3 regions of the Mesorhizobium sp. P2_A12 genome follow, and region 3 is predicted to be linked to each of the others. Evidence: riboswitches for the same ligand, from Rfam matches in the RefSeq annotation. Region 3 holds a riboswitch; each other region holds the start of a gene.
The links. Region 3 has a riboswitch for thiamine pyrophosphate ahead of AC1DZU_RS17145 (YkoF family thiamine/hydroxymethylpyrimidine-binding protein). Riboswitches for the same ligand answer to the same signal wherever they lie in the genome.

Region 1: another riboswitch for thiamine pyrophosphate. It lies ahead of thiB (thiamine ABC transporter substrate binding subunit); the one in region 3 lies ahead of AC1DZU_RS17145 (YkoF family thiamine/hydroxymethylpyrimidine-binding protein).
Region 2: another riboswitch for thiamine pyrophosphate. It lies ahead of thiC (phosphomethylpyrimidine synthase ThiC); the one in region 3 lies ahead of AC1DZU_RS17145 (YkoF family thiamine/hydroxymethylpyrimidine-binding protein).

The regions. Positions count from the first base shown of each region.
Region 1 covers NZ_JBFUCU010000004.1:418,535-423,877, forward strand. The annotation lists gene AC1DZU_RS12340 (ABC-F family ATP-binding cassette domain-containing protein) at 1-1,136, opposite strand, end outside; gene AC1DZU_RS12345 (thiamine diphosphokinase) at 1,138-1,782, opposite strand; TPP riboswitch at 1,871-1,985, shown strand; gene thiB (thiamine ABC transporter substrate binding subunit) at 2,029-3,027, shown strand; gene thiP (thiamine/thiamine pyrophosphate ABC transporter permease) at 3,285-4,910, shown strand; gene thiQ (thiamine ABC transporter ATP-binding protein) at 4,903-5,343, shown strand, end outside.
Region 2 covers NZ_JBFUCU010000034.1:10,419-15,761, reverse strand. The annotation lists gene thiO (glycine oxidase ThiO) at 1-363, opposite strand, end outside; gene thiC (phosphomethylpyrimidine synthase ThiC) at 360-2,195, opposite strand; TPP riboswitch at 2,300-2,416, opposite strand; gene queE (7-carboxy-7-deazaguanine synthase QueE) at 2,697-3,434, opposite strand; gene queD (6-carboxytetrahydropterin synthase QueD) at 3,431-3,787, opposite strand; gene queC (7-cyano-7-deazaguanine synthase QueC) at 3,787-4,485, opposite strand; gene AC1DZU_RS33505 (hypothetical protein) at 5,012-5,275, opposite strand.
Region 3 covers NZ_JBFUCU010000007.1:41,498-46,840, forward strand. The annotation lists gene AC1DZU_RS17130 (nucleotidyltransferase family protein) at 1-946, opposite strand, end outside; gene AC1DZU_RS17135 (SDR family oxidoreductase) at 1,130-1,867, opposite strand; gene AC1DZU_RS17140 (LysR family transcriptional regulator) at 2,012-2,932, shown strand; TPP riboswitch at 3,035-3,148, shown strand; gene AC1DZU_RS17145 (YkoF family thiamine/hydroxymethylpyrimidine-binding protein) at 3,139-3,747, shown strand; gene AC1DZU_RS17150 (ABC transporter permease) at 3,778-4,602, shown strand; gene AC1DZU_RS17155 (ABC transporter ATP-binding protein) at 4,599-5,343, shown strand, end outside.

The DNA.
Region 1 (5,343 bases), on a different contig from region 3:
CCATTGATGACGAGGTTCTCGCCGCGTCCGTCGGTGAGATATTGCGCCAGCGTCTCTTGCGGATCGACCGCTTCGCGCTTCTGGTCGAGCGTGGCGATCTCCAGATTGGTGCCGAGGCGCACCGAACCGGCGTCGGGCTTCATCTCACCGGTCAGCATCTTCAGCAGCGTCGTCTTGCCGGCACCGTTCGGCCCAACGAGGCCGACGCGATCGCCGCGCTGGATGCGGGTCGAGAAGCCCTTGACCACGGTGAGGTCGCCGAAGCTCTTCTCGATGTTTTTCGCCTCGATCACCAGCTTGCCGGATTCGGCGGCGTCGCTGGCCACCATGGTTGCCGAACCCTCGGCGCCGCGATGGCCGCGGAAGCGCTGGCGCATGGTCTGCAGTTCGCCAAGCCGGCGCATGTTGCGCTTGCGCCGTGCCGTCACGCCATAGCGCAGCCAGTGCTCCTCGCGCACGATCTGGCGGCCGAGCTTGTGCTGCTCGCGCTCTTCCTCTTCCAGCACAAGGTCGCGCCATTCCTCGAAATGACCAAAGCCTTTGTCCAGCCTGCGGGTCTGGCCGCGATCGAGCCAGACGGTGGCGCGCGATACGCGCTCAAGGAAACGGCGGTCGTGCGAGATGACGACGAGCGCCGAGGAGGTGCGCACGAGCTCCTCTTCCAGCCATTCGATCACCGAGAGATCGAGATGGTTGGTCGGCTCATCAAGCAGCAGTATATCGGGCTCCGGCGCCATGACGCGGGCAAGGGCGGCGCGTCGCGCCTCGCCGCCGGACAGATCGTTCGGCCGCTCCTCGCCCGACAGGCCGAGATGCTCCATCAAATAGCTGGCGCGGTATGGATCGTCGGCAGGTCCGAGTCCTGCCTCGACATAGGCGCGTACGGTCGCAAAACCCTCCATGTCGGGCATTTGCGGTAAATAGCGGACGGTTGCCGAGGGCTGGCGGAACACTTCGCCATCCTGCGGCTCGATCAGGCCGGCGGCGATCTTCAGCAGCGTCGACTTGCCCGACCCGTTGCGTCCGACCAGCGCGATCTTGTCGCCGGCAGAAGCGGTCAAGGCGGCGCCGTCGAGCAGCGGCGTGCCACCGAAGGTCAGTTTTATCCCGTCGAGATTGAGAAGGGGCGGGGCCATTTCAGCTTTCAGGTAGTGGATAAGGGTGGGCGAGCAACAGCGCGCGGCCCTGGCCGAGTGTGATTTCGAGGCGGCCCTTGACCTCGTTGGAGATTGTCAATGAGGAGCCGAACGCGACCCTGACGCGGTCGAGCGGCCATTTGGCGCCGGTGACGGTCAGGCCGGAAAGATCGGAAAAGCCAAGCACCGAAAACAACGTGCCGTCGGCATAGTCGAAGCCGGCTTTCCCGTGCAGCAGTGGAACGCCTTCCTGCGCGCCACTGGTCAAAACTATCTCTGTTCCGGCTTCGGCCAGCCGCACGGCAAGCGCCAGATGCAGGAAGGCGTGGTCGGCGCGCTTGCCGCCGAAAGCGCCGGCGAGCACCAGGCTGGTCGCGCCGCGCTCCAGTGCGGCGGCGACCGCCAGTTCGCCATCGGTCTGGTCCTTCTCCGCTGGAAAGGTCCGACGGGGCACGGCGGCTAGGTCGTCCGGCAGGTTGGCCGGCACGGAATCGAAATCACCCACCCACAGTTCCGGGACAAGGCCCAGCAGCCGCGCATGGCCGATGCCGGCGTCGGCGGCGATGACGCGGGAGCCTTCGACCTGATGGTCGAGCCGTGGCGTGCGGATGAGATCGCCGCCAAGCAGGATGGTGAATGTGCTCATATCGTGTGGCCCTTACCAGCCCGGCACGGGAAACGGAAGGCCGGCAAACTGCCACTTGCGTGAGGGATCGGCCCGGCCTATGTCTCGAAACGCTCTAACGGGGTGCCGGACGCGATCTTCGCGGACCGGCTGAGAGGCAATCTCGCCAACCCGCTGAACCTGATCCGGTTTGTACCGGCGGAGGGATTAGACGTTTCGGACAGTCCGGCGCCTCAATTCCTTTCAATTCGAACGAAGGAGGCGCCGATGCGCACGCTTTTCTACTCCCTTGCCTCAGCCATGGTTGTGGCCCTGTCCGGACCTGCCTTGGCCAAGGACAAGCTCACCGTCTACACCTATGAGAGTTTCACCGCCGACTGGGGTCCGGGTCCCGTGGTGAAGAAGGAATTCGAAGCCGAGTGCGGCTGCGATGTCGAGTTCGTCTCCGTCGCCGATGGCGTCGCGCTGCTCAACCGCGTCAGGCTGGAAGGGGCATCGACCAAGGCCGACATCGTGCTGGGGCTCGACACCAATCTCACCGCCGATGCCAAGGCTACCGGCCTGTTTGCGCCGCATGGCGCTGTGTCCGACGTCAATGTGCCGGGCGGCTGGAGCGACGGTACTTTCGTACCTTTCGACTATGGCTATTTCGCTGTCGTCTACGACACCGAAAAGCTGAAGAGCCCGCCGAAGAGCCTGAAGGACCTGGTCGAAGGCAGCGCCGACGACAAGATCGTCATCCAGGACCCGCGCACCTCGACCCCGGGTCTCGGCCTGCTGTTGTGGGTCAAGTCGGTCTATGGCGACAAGGCGCCGGAAGCCTGGGCCAAGCTCAAGTCGAAAGTGTTGACCGTGACGCCGGGCTGGAGCGAGGCCTATGGCCTGTTCACCAAGGGCGAGGCGCCGATGGTGCTGTCCTACACCACCTCGCCGGCCTATCACATGGTCGCCGAGAACACCGAGCGCTACCAGGCAGCGTCGTTCGAGGAGGGCGAATATCTGCAGATCGAGGTCGCCGGCATCACCACGACCGGGGCGAAAAACCCGCTGGCGGAAAAGTTCATGGCCTTCATGACCGGACCGAAATTCCAGGATGCCATCCCCGAGACCAACTGGATGTTCCCGGCCGGCAAGACCGACAAGCCGCTCAACCCGGCCTTCGACAAACTGGTCAAGCCGACCAAGACCTTGCTGTTCAGCCCCGAAGAGGTCGCCGCCAACCGCAAGGCCTGGGTCGATGAATGGCTGGCTGCGATGAGCAAGTAGGATTCAAGCTTCGCCATATGTTTGTGCCAAGTCACCCCCCTCTGGCCTGCCGGCCATCTCCCCCGCAAGGAGGGAGATCGGCAGCTCTGTCACCTCGCTCATTCCTGCCATTTTGGAAATTGGCCTGGGTGGCGAAACGAGCAATCTCCCCCCTTTCGGGGAAGATGTCCGGTAGGACAGAGGGGGGTGGGCGGGAACTAGACCTTAGCCAAGCATTTCAATCAATTGACACCCATGACAGCGTTGGGTAGCGCGACATGCCCACGCGCCATCCAACTGACCCCCGCATCACCGCCGGCATCATCGCGCTCGGCCCGATCGCGCTGCTAATTTGCGGCGCGTTTGCCGGGCTGCTTTTCGAAGGCGCTCACGACTTCTCCGGCGCCTGGGCAGCCTTCGATCCTTATCTGCTGCGCGTCGTTCGCTTCACCCTGTGGCAAGCGGCGCTCTCGACGCTGCTTTCGGTCGGGCCGGCGCTGTTGGTGGCGCGCGCGCTGTCGCGGCATCCACGCTTCCCTGGCCGCGCCTTCATCCTGCAGCTGTTTGCCGTACCATTGGCGCTGCCTGCCATCGTCGCGGCACTCGGCATTCTGGCTCTCTATGGCCGCGCCGGCTATTTTGCCGGCGTGTTCGCGATGATCGGCGGCGGGAACTGGCCGGGCATCTATGGCCTGTCCGGCATTCTCGTCGCGCATGTCTTCTTCAACCTGCCGCTCAGCGTGCGGCTGTTCCTCGAGGCATTGCAGACCATTCCCGCCGATCAGTGGCGGTTGGCCAGCCAGCTCGGCATGGGCGCACGGCCGGCGTTCCGGCTGATCGAATGGCCGACGCTGCGCGCGGCCCTGCCTGGCGTCGCCGGGCTTGTCTTCATGCTCTGCATCACCTCGTTCACGATCGTGCTGACGCTCGGCGGCGGGCCGGCCGCGACGACGCTGGAGGTCGGCATCTACCAGGCGCTGCGGTTCGATTTCGATCCCGCGCGGGCGGTCACGCTGACCTTGCTGCAGATTGCCTTGACGTTTGTCGTCGTGCTGGCGCTGACGCGGCTTGGCGCCAATGTGGCCGGCGACACCAACCTGCCGGTGGCGCCGCGCCGCTACCTCTCCGTCAATGGGACCGAGACCTTGCTGAACGTCGTGCTCATCGTGCTGGCGCTGCTGTTCGTCGTCGGACCGATGGCGGCCACGGTGATGGCCGGGCTTAGCGCCAATCTCGGCCGGCTTGCCGGCGAGGTCGTCGTGCGGCAGGCGACGCTGACTAGCGCGGTGCTCGCCTTCCTGTCGGCACTGCTTTCCGTGGCGCTGTCGCTGGCGCTGACCATGGCACGCCGGGCGCTGGCGCTGAATCGCCGCTCCGGCGCGAAGACGATGCTCGAACACGCCGCCGATACCGGCGCCGGTTTTGTCCTCGTCGTGCCGCCGATCGTCGTCGGCGCCGGCTGGTTCCTGTTGCTGCGCCATGTCGGCGATGTCTTTGCCATCGCCCCGGTCATGGTCGTGACCGTCAACGCGGTGATGGCGATGCCGTTCGCGCTGCGCGCTGTCCGTCCCGCCTATGATGCGGCGAGCGAGCGTCACGAACGGCTCTGTGAGCAGCTCGGCATCACGGGCTGGAACCGCTTGCTGCTGGTCGACTGGCCGTCGCTGCGGCGGCCGCTCGCCACCGCCTTTGCTTTCGCCATGGCGCTGTCGCTCGGCGATCTCGGCGTCATCGCGCTGTTCGGCAGTGATTCGGTGCAGACCTTGCCCTACCTATTGTTGGCACGCATGGGCAGCTACCGCACGCAGGACGCCGCCGGCCTGGCGCTGCTGCTCGGCCTGGTCTGCCTCGCGTTGATCATGGCGGCGCACTGGCTGGGAACGGAGAAGAGCCGGGATGCCTGACGGGGTGGCTAGCAGGCCTGAAAAGGGCGCCCCGGTGCGGCTGGACCAGGTGTCGTTCAGCTATGGCGAGGCGCCGCTCGCTTTTGATGTCGATTTCGCCGCGGCGAAAATCACCGCCATCATGGGGCCGAGCGGTTCTGGCAAGTCGACGCTGCTCAACCTTGTGGCGGGCTTCGAGACGCCGCAGTCGGGCCGCGTGCTGATCGGCGGGGCCGATGTCAGCGCCGAGCCACCGTCAGCGCGGCCGGTGTCGATGGTGTTCCAGGAAAACAATCTCTTCGCCCATCTCTCAGTCGAACAGAATGTCGGGCTCGGCCGCTCGCCATCCTTGCGGCTGACCGACAGGGACCGCGCCGCGATCGCCGAGGCGCTCGAACGCACCGGCCTTGCCGGCAAGAAAAAGCGCCTGCCGCGCGAACTCTCCGGCGGTGAG
Region 2 (5,343 bases), on a different contig from region 3:
AAGGTCGGGCTCGAGCAACACGATTTCATCTTCATCGACACGCCGATGACCCGATGTACGGCTGGCGAACCGCTCGAGCTCGCCCACATCGCGCGGCGCGGCCACGACCAGCGTTCCCGCCCGTGTCACCTGGCCAGGCGTTGCCGCCTCCCACCAGTCTGCGGCATTGCATCCGAGATCCAGCACCGGCTGCTCGGCGCTTTCACGCTCGCACCAGGGCGCCAGCATGCCGCCGGCGAACCACGACGCATTGCCGCCAAGGGTCAGCCGGATCTCGGCGACTGTGACCGTCGCGCCGCGGGCGGCGAGTTCGAAGGCCGCGGTGAGGCCGGCGACGCCGGCCCCTTTAACCAGCACTCTCATGATGGCCCATGCGCCTCCGGCATGAGCGGTGCGCCGGCCTCGTCCGCCGGCACATAGAGATCGCCGCCTTCGCGATATTTCGCCGCCATCGCCGCCATGCCCTCCTTCTGCGCCTCGGCGCGGATGTCGTGGGAGATGCGCATGGAGCAGAATTTCGGCCCGCACATGGAGCAGAAATGCGCCACCTTGTGCGCTTCCTTGGGCAAGGTCTGGTCGTGGAATGACCGCGCCGTTTCGGGATCGAGCGACAGGTTGAACTGGTCCTCCCAGCGGAACTCGAAGCGCGCGCGGGAGAGGGCATCATCCCTGACTTTCGCCGCCGGATGACCCCTCGCCAGATCGGCGGCATGGGCGGCGATCTTGTAGGTGATCACGCCAATCTTGACGTCGTTGCGATCGGGAAGGCCGAGATGCTCCTTGGGCGTAACGTAGCAGAGCATGGCGGTGCCGAACCAGCCGATCATCGCCGCACCGATGCCTGAGGTGATGTGGTCGTAGCCCGGTGCGATGTCGGTCGTCAGCGGTCCAAGCGTATAGAAGGGTGCTTCACCGCAGACAGCGAGCTGCTTGTCCATGTTCTCTTTGATCTTGTGCATAGGCACGTGGCCGGGTCCCTCGATCATCACCTGGCAATCCTTTGCCCAGGCGATCTGCGTCAGCTCGCCGAGCGTTTCCAGCTCGGCGAACTGTGCTGCGTCATTAGCGTCGGCGATCGAGCCGGGACGTAGGCCGTCGCCGAGCGAGAAGGAGACGTCATAGGCGCGGCAGATGTCGCAGATCTCCGCGAAATGCTCGTAGAGGAAGCTTTCCCGGTGGTGATGCAGGCACCATTTGGCCATGATCGAGCCGCCGCGCGAGACGATGCCCGCGACCCGGTCAACGGTCAGCGGGATGTAGTGCAGCCGCACGCCGGCATGGATGGTGAAATAATCGACGCCCTGTTCAGCCTGTTCGATCAGCGTGTCGCGGTAGACCTCCCAGCTCAGATCCTCGGCTATGCCGCCGACCTTTTCGAGCGCCTGGTAGAGCGGCACCGTGCCGATCGGCACCGGTGAATTGCGCACGATCCAGTCGCGGATGTTGTGGATGTTGCGGCCGGTCGACAGGTCCATCACCGTATCGGCGCCCCAGCGGATCGCCCAGACCATTTTTTCGACCTCTTCGGCCATCGAGGAGGTGACGGCGGAATTGCCTATATTGGCGTTGATCTTCACCAGGAAATTGCGGCCGATGATCATCGGCTCGCTTTCGGGATGATTGATGTTGGCGGGAATGATCGCACACCCGCGCGCAACCTCATCGCGCACGAATTCCGGCGTGACGAAGTCTGGGATCGTCGCGCCGAAGGCTTCGCCGTCGCGCTCAAGCTTGCCACGCAGCATCTCGCGGCCGAGGTTTTCGCGGATGGCGACGAACTCCATTTCAGGTGTGATGATGCCGGCGCGCGCATAGGCAAGTTGGGTCACCGCCTTGCCTTGCTTGGCCCTGAGCGGCCGGTTGCGCATGGCAAATTCCGGTGTCAGGCGCTCGCCCGTGACGAATCCATTGTCTTCTGGCCGGACATGGCGTCCGCCATAGGCCTCGACATCGCCGCGCGCGGTAATCCATTCGTGGCGAAGCCGGGCAAGGCCGTTTTCAATGCGGGTTTCGACAGCCGGGTCGGTATACGGGCCGGACGGATCGTAGACCGTCACAGGAGGCTCGCCGGCCGTCGGATGGACGGAGATTTCGCGCATCGGCACCTTGATGTGCCGATGGAGGGTGCCTTGCTTGTGGATTTTCCGTGAGGCGGGCAGTGGTCCCGTCGATACGGCGGGGGTGAGGGCATTCATCTTGAGGCTCCTTTGCTCATTGCATTGGAGACCCAGTTCTGTGCCGGAAGGATGAAAAGACGCTTTGGTCGACCTGCCGAAACAGGTCTTCGGGCGTGGACTCCCGCAAAGCGCTTGCACCGTCCCTACGCCAGTATGAACTGGATCAGGTTCAACGGGTCACTGCGCCGCGAAAGCCAGCAGTATCTCAGCCCCTTGCCGGGACTCCCCTGGTGAATGCGTCGAATTGAATGGGCCGGCGCTATTTTGTCAAGCGCATTCGTCCCGCAGCGGTGATCGACGACCAAACAAACCCAGCGGAAAAGCATGCTAGTATCGAGAGCAAGTGACGCCCCAGAGCAGCGGTGAAGCGCCCCCAATAAGGCGAGCCCTCATGCGGATTCGGTGCCTTTTCCAGCACGGTATTTTCGGGGCTTTCCGGAACGACGCTGCTGCCACCCAGTTGGGTGAGATTGCTATAGATGTCTGTCTTGCTCGTCGTCGGCAATCCTTCCGCTTCGGCTAGACGCCCCGTTTGTTCCCCCAGAGCAGAACATGAAGCTGCGGCAGTACACGCGCCTCGAACCACCTGTCACGGGTCACCTTTTCAACCAGCCATTCCATGCGCCTCATCACACCGGCCATGTCGATGAATGCGTCTTCGTCGCCGGGACGCGGTGGCGTGTGATTGCCGGGCTGCAGATAGACGGGTAATTGCGGGTAGCGCGCCGCGGCGTCTTTGGCATAGGCATAGTCATCATCGTCGAAGACAACGAGCTTGAGCGCCATCTGCGGCTTATCCTGCGCCGCCTCTAAGCAGGCGTCGAACGCGGCCCAATCTGTCGTCATTTCGCTTGAGGGCGGCTTGGGGCTTAGTACCAGCACGTCGAGATCCGCGAACCATTGCTTAGACACCGAGCCTTGGGTTTCCAATGCAAAACGGTAGCCCTCACCATGCCCGCGGTCGATCAACTGGCTAAGCGGCTGGATGGCCGGATTGCCGCCCGACAGCGATACCATCACGGGCTGACCGCCGGAAAGCGCAATGACCTTTTGCCAAACCGCGTCGGGAGACATCATCTCCCAATCATGGCGGAAGCGACGGTCCACCGCATGCAGGCTGTCGCACCAGGAACAGCGATAATCGCACCCGCCGGTTCTTACGAACACCGTCGGCAAGCCGATCAGCACGCCTTCGCCCTGAATGGTCGGCCCAAAAATCTCGCTCACCCGGATTCCGGGATGCAACGCGCAAGTCATGGTCGGTATTCCGCCCAGGTTTTCGGCGTCTCGCTCACCCGCACGGCGGAGGTTTCGGGTAGCCGCATCTTGCACCAGTGGTAGAAGTGCCTGGCCAGACATTCCGCTGTGGCATGGTCATGACCCAGCACGTCGTTAAGATGCCGATGGTCGAACGTCCCATCGATGTAGTGCTTGAACGCCGCCAGATCTTGGTAGTCGCGCACAAAGCCGTGTTCGTCCAGTTCGCCACCTGAAAGCTCCACGACGACGATGTAGTTGTGGCCGTGCAGGCGTGCGCACTGATGATCGGATGGCAAGGAGGTGAGCTGATGCGAGGCCGAGAAGTGGAACTCTTTGGTAATGCGGAACATCACGCGCTCCTTGTCTGGATAGCGTGGAGCCAGAAGTCTGCATCCTCATAATTTGTCCGATCGGCAATGCCGGCCAAATCGAATGCTTCGCGCCGTTCGACGCATGTCCCGCAGCGACCGCAATGACGTGCACCGCCCTTGTAGCAGGACCACGTTGCCTCGAACGGCGTGGCGTACTTTGCCCCCTCGCTGACGATGTCGGCCTTCGACATATTCACATACGGAGCGTACAGGCGGATATCGGCGTAGCCTGCGAGCGCATGGTTCTGCATCGTCTGAAAGGCGTCGATAAAAGCGGGCCGGCAATCGGGATAGATGAAATGATCTCCGCCGTGGACGGCAGTGGCCACCGCATCGGCCTTCTGCGCGGCGGCAACCCCGAAGGCGATGGCCAGCATGATGGCGTTCCTATTCGGCACCACCGTGATCCTCATGGAGTCTTCGGCATAGTGCCCGTCGGGCACGTCCACATTATCAGTCAGCGCCGAGCCGCTCAGGTTCCGGCCGACATCGCGGATATCGACGATCTGGTGCGGAACACCCAGCCGCTTGGCACAGATGGCGGCAAAGCCGAGTTCCTTTTTGTGCCTCTGGCCGTAATCGAACGAAAGCAGGCCAATGAGTTTCTGCTCGGTCGCCACCTTGTGAGCGAGCGAAACAGAGTCCAATCCGCCGGAGCAGATGACGAGGGCATTCATGGTTTGAATCCTTGTTTTGACCGGGTAAGGCTACGACCGGAGATTTCTCTGCGTTCCCACTACTCCACCGAGCCGGTTTTGTGAATGGGGTGGACGCGATTGAGCCCACGTACCTTGTTGTCAGCGTCCCCAAGATGACTTTGCACGCGACTTGTCGCGTATCTTCGACCGCTGGGGTGCTGACGCCGGCACTGCGTATATAGGCGTATAGACGATGCAGAAATCACTGCCGAGGCGCAGCAGCATTCCCGACACACCTTCGGCTTGTCCAGTTTGCCCCAGAACATGACATCCCGAGTTTCGGCGACAACGCAAGGGTCGACCGGCAGTCCAGTGAAAGGCTTCTGCCGCGTGCTTTGCCGTTTTCTGGTCTGCGCATAGATCGCCTCGAGCCGCCGCGCCTCGTCATTGGTCAGAGCTGGGAATTCCTTTCCGAGGGCGCGGCTCGATAGGGGCCACCATTCTGGTTAAGGAAACGGAAGAGCAGATCGATCAGCCGCTCGGGCATGTCGATAAAGGCATTCACCTATTGCCGGAATTGATCGTAGCGCTGCAGAAAAGCTGTTTCGGAGGGAAGGGACCGTTCGATCGTCCGCCGAGCGCAGGCATAAAGAAATTCGGCGTGCGGGGTTGCATCGAAGGTAGAAATCCCGGTGTCATTCAGCACCCGGACGTTGAATTGCGGCGTCGGTTCCCATTCGACCAATGGCAGAAGGCGCTTCGAATTGCTCTCCAGCACGCGCCTGTACTCGTCGATCTGGTCCAGGATCGCGGCCGAGACGGGAAACACCACTCCCGGCCATTGAAGCGGTGCATGGCAAGGACGTGTGGATCAGGTAGCGGTGAATGCGGCCGTCT
Region 3 (5,343 bases):
ATGCTTCGGCAAACACCGCGGCGAGGTCGTCTTGCCTGCGGGCAGTTTTCATCGCCTCGACAAGCAAGCTTGCCTGAAGAACGTCCTTTTCCCGCTTTGCGGCACCGTTTGCATTCTTTTGGCGCAGGGAGGCAACAATCAGTTTGTGGACAGCATATCGCTCGGGTGAGGGGACCAGCACCGGGACTCCGGATCGATGCAGCAAGACGGTTCGTACGGGTTCGCGGATCAGAAAATCCAGGAATCGCAAAGGCTGCGCCGATGCGCCGCCCAGAGACGGCATCGCGCTCGCGTGGTCGGCGTAGTCGTCGCTGCCTCGGTTTGGGGTCAGGAATTCGACCTTATACCGGGAAGCGTTTTCGAACTGCGTCGTGCGACTGGCATCTGTTCGGTGCGGAATTTCGCGAAACGAAGGATCGATATCGCGCAGTACATCCATGATCGGCGGCAGACTGTCGTTCACTTCGACGGAAACCGAGTGAAATTGAGCAAAGTCGGCATCGCCTGTTTGTAGCGCCACCCCCGGCAGCCTTACGCCCAGATATCCGGCGTAGGTCTGGAACGCGACGGTGCCGACCAGTACGCCTCGCAGGCGGAAAAACCCGGCCTTGCCAAGGGCTTCAACGATATCACCGGTGAATTTCTCCGGCTCCATTAACCCAGCCTCGCGGACAAGCGTCGATACAAGCTTGCGACGGCTCTTCAGGTCGCTTTTGATTTCCCTGAAGGCGGCAACGCGTTTTGCGATCTCGGGATCGTCGGCCGGGCCGACATATCGTCTTGTTGTCTTCGGCCGAGTCTCCTCAAAATACCAGTAGTCGCGGCCTTTTACGGGGACTCGCACGAAATTGCCCGCCGTCGAGAAGTCGGTGTGGAACGACGCGTCCAGGCTTCGTTGCACGAGTTCAGCGAACAAGGTGCGATAAGCGATGTCGATCGATTTCATCGTGCGTTCGACATTGTCTCTAGGTTATAAGAAATTTGCGGTTCTCTTATAGCTGCGCGCTTTTGCTCCGGATTTCAAGCGAGTTATAAGACAATTGCGAAAATCTTATAACTGTCGGACTGGCGCCACGCTCATACGCCACGGAGCAATCTATTGCGGCGGGGAACGGGCTGCGGCGGGTTATCAAGCCTGCTGTGTCGGATAGACGGTCAGGATATTGACGTTTACCCTTGGTGGCTGCGAGACCGCGTAGAGCATGGCGGCGGCGATGTCCTCGCTCTCCAGTTGCTCCATGTCGCCCAACCTTTGCTCGACAGCCAGCCGAACATCGTCGCGCATATTGGCGGTGAACTCGGTCCTGACCGCGCCCGGCTCGATCACCGTGACGCGGATGCCGTCCTTGCTGATTTCGCGGCGCAGTGATTCCGCCATGGCGCTGGCCGCATGTTTGGTACCGGAATAGACCACAGATGGATGGATGTAGCGGCCGGTGCCCGACGAAACGATGACGATGTGGCCTGATCCCTGCCGTTTCATTGTCGGCAGCGCCGCATTGATCGTGTAGAGCAGACCCAGAATGTTGATGTCGACCATCTCCCGGTATTCGCGGGTGGTGGTGTTCTGGAAGGGTGCGGCGACGCCGACACCGGCAACATTGAACAGCATGTCCAGCCGGCCATGGCTTTCCAGCACGCGCCGGACCATGGCTGTGGCCTGCGCTTCATCGGTGATGTCGACCTCGATTGCCAAGGCCTCGCCGCCGTTGTCGCGGATGCGTGCGGCCAGGTCATCGAGGCGCTGCCGACGTCGCGCCGCAATGGCGACGACAGCACCTTGCTCCGCCAGCGCCAGCGCGGTTGCCGCGCCAATGCCCGAGGAGGCGCCGGTCACCAAGGCGATTTTTCCGTTGAGTTTCTGCATGTTCGTTGCTCCTGCTCAGAGGGAGATTCAGGTGTGCTCGATGCCGATGATCACAGCCGTTCGAAGCATGTCCTCAAGCTAGACAGCAGACTCCTACCGAAAATGCGATAGAATGCCATCATACTCATTGGAGAATATGGCGTAATGCGAGGTAGCGAATATGCAGAGCTGAAAGCCTTTGCCGCTGTAGTGGCGCATGGCAGCTTCGCCCGTGCCGCTGAAGATCTGCGGATTTCAGCATCGACGCTCAGCCAGACGATCCGTCAGCTCGAAACGCGGCTTGGCCTGCGCTTGCTCAACCGGACGACACGCAGCCTTTCTTTGACCGAAGCCGGAGCGCGCCTGCATGCGCGCTTTGCGCCGGCGATGGCCGAGATGGAGGCGGCGGTCAGCGATGCGACCGCCTTGCGAGACACGCCGGCCGGCGTCTTGCGCGTCCATATGCCCAGCGTTGCCGCCGCCACCTATCTGGAGCCGGTGCTTGGCCGTTTTCATGAGGCATGGCCGGACATCGTGCTCGACGTGACGATCGACGATGCCTCCGTCGATATCGTCGAGGCCGGCTATGATGTCAGCGCCAGGCTTGGCGAATTTCTCGAAGCCGACATGGTCGCGGTGGCGCTTGGCGGCACGCAGCGCCAACTCGCAGTGGCCTCGCCGGACTACCTCGCCCGCTACGGATCGCCGTCGGCACCTGCGGATCTGCTCCAGCACCGCTGCATCAATTGGCGCCGGCCGGGGAGTGCTGGGCCCTACTCATGGGAATTCGCCCGGGATGGCCAATGGTTCTCGGTCGCGGTCAGCGGTCCGCTTGTCGTCTCCAGCCGCGACATGGCGATTGCCGCCGCCGTGCAGGGCGTCGGCATCGCCTTTTGGGCGGAAGACCTCGTGCGTCCGCTGATCGATGCCGGCAAGTTGGTGTCGCTCCTGGATAATTGGTGCGCGACCTTTCCCGGCTGGTTTCTCTGCTACCAGAAGCAGCGTCATACATCACCGGCGGTACGCACCTTCGTCGATTTCCTGCGCCATGCGCATACCTGGCGCCAAACGCCGCCTGATGGTTGAGAGTTTGTCGCTCGACGGTCCGGTTTCGCGGGCCTGGCGCAATGCTTTGGAAGAGCGCGCCAAAAAACCACTTTCGCTTCAGCTCGAATGGTGCTTTAACCCGCGCATCCACAGGGGTGCTCCGTACGGTCGGGGCTGAGACGGGGGCGGCAAGCCCACAGACCCTAGAAGCTGATCTGGGTAATACCAGCGGAGCGAGGCGGGCGATGTTTTCAGGCGCACAGATTTCCCTATACCCCATGGCCGACGATTTCGTCGGCGTCATCTTTGGCGCGCTGGATGGGCTCGACCCCTACCGCGATCGGCTCAGGATCGAGACCGACGACATCTCGACCTTGCTGGTCGGGCCGCCCGAAGTGCTATTTCCGGCGATGCGAGACCTGTTCGTGGCGGCGGCACGCAGCGGCAAACATTGCGTGTTGTCAGCCACCATCTCGCGCGGCTGCCCTGGCGAGCCGGATGATCCGATCTGCCGTTCCGATGCACTTGGTGGGCCTGTCGGCCCCCTCGGCCCGCGCAAGGATGCGGCAATCGCCGCGGTGCGTGGCGCGGCTTTGACCGGCCAGCCGGCGGCAGCGCAGTTCTCGCTCTATGTGATGGGCACCGACGACCACATGGACGAGATTTACGGCTGCATCGATTTTCTCAAGCAGTCCGGTGTCTATGAGCGCTCGAAGCATTTCTGCACGAAATTGCGCGGGGATGCCGGCGCGATCTTTTCGGCGCTGGACGAAGCCTTCTGCCGCTTCGGGCCAGGCGCCGGCCACGTAACCCTCGACGTCACGGTCTCGGCGAACAGCCCGTCGGCCGGCTGAGCGGCCGCGTTCGCGACCCCGTCAAAGGTTATGCCCGTGGCCTCATCATCAGCCGCTTCGCGTCCGATCGCGAGCCTTCTTGTCAAGGCAGCACCGGCCATGATTTCGGTGGGGTTGATGCTGCTGGCATGGGAGCTCTATGCCACCTATTCCGGCATCAAGCCGACGACACTGCCGGCGCCGTCGCGCGTGTTCGAGCAGGCGATGCTCAATCGCGAGGCGCTGGTCGACAACGCCATTCCCACCATCCGCGCCACGCTGATCGGCTTTGCCTTTTCGCTCAGCGCGGCCTTTGCGCTGTCGATGCTGGTCGACTTCTTCCGGCCGCTGCGGCGTGCGCTGTTTCCCGTCTTCATCGTTAGCCAGACCTTGCCACTGGTGGCGATCGCGCCGCTGGTGGTGCTGTGGTTCGGCTTCGGGTTGATGCCCAAGATCATGCTGGTGGCGCTGGTCACCTTCTTTCCGATGCTGGTGGCGCTGGTGCAGGGTTACGAGGCGACGGAGCCCGAGATCGGGCAGATGCTGCGCGCCATGGGGGCAGGGCGCTGGCGCGTCTTCGTGTTGGCGCGGCTGCCCTCGGCGCTGCCCTATTTCTTCGCGGGCCTGAGGATCTCCATTACCTATGCCGTGGTCGGCGCCATCTTCGCTGAATATGCCGGTGCCGCGAAGGGGCTGGGCATCTACATGCTCAACGCCAAGAACAACTTCCGCCCCGATCTGGTGCTGGCCGCCGTCGGTGTCAGCGCCGCGCTCACGCTCACTCTGTTTGGGCTGACGGTGCTCCTGCAGCGCCTTGCCATGCCCTGGGAACGGGCCGCCGGCCAGCACCCCGCCGGGACGGGGCCGTGGCGATGAGCCGGCTCGAACTGCGGCATGTGCGCAAGGCATTTGGCCGGCTCGACGTGCTCGCCGACATTTCGCTCAGCGTCAGCGCCGGTGAATTCGTCTCCATCCTCGGGCCGTCGGGCGCCGGCAAGTCGACGCTGTTCCAGCTTCTGACCGGCGCGCAGCACGGCGAGGGCGAGATGTTCTTCGACGGCACGCCGCTCGACGACCACGGCAGGCATTTCGCCTTTATGCCGCAGCGTGACGCGCTGATGCCGTGGCGACGCATCCTCGACAACACGACGCTTGGGCTCGAAGTGCAAGGCATCAGGCGCAAGGCGGCGCGGGCGCGCGTTGCGCCGCTGTTTGCCGAGTTCGGGCTTGCCGGCTTCGAACGGCATTTTCCGGCGCAGCTTTCGGGCGGCATGCGCCAGCGCGCGGCCCTGCTGCGTACCGTGGTGCAGGAGCACGACATGCTTTTGCTCGACGAACCGTTCGGCGCGCTCGATGCACTGACCCGCACCGCCATGCAGCGCTGGCTCGAGCAGATGTGGCGGCACCATCGCTGGACGGCACTGTTGATCACCCATGATGTGCGCGAAGCCGTCTTCCTGTCCGACCGCATCTATGTGCTGTCGGCGCGCCCGGCCTGCATCGTCCGTGAAATCAAGGTGCCGCTGTCACGCCCGCGCAGCCTTGGCGGCACTGACGCGTTGCAGACAAGCGCAATCGAGGCCGAGATCCTCGACATACTGCTCAACCCCGAGCCCA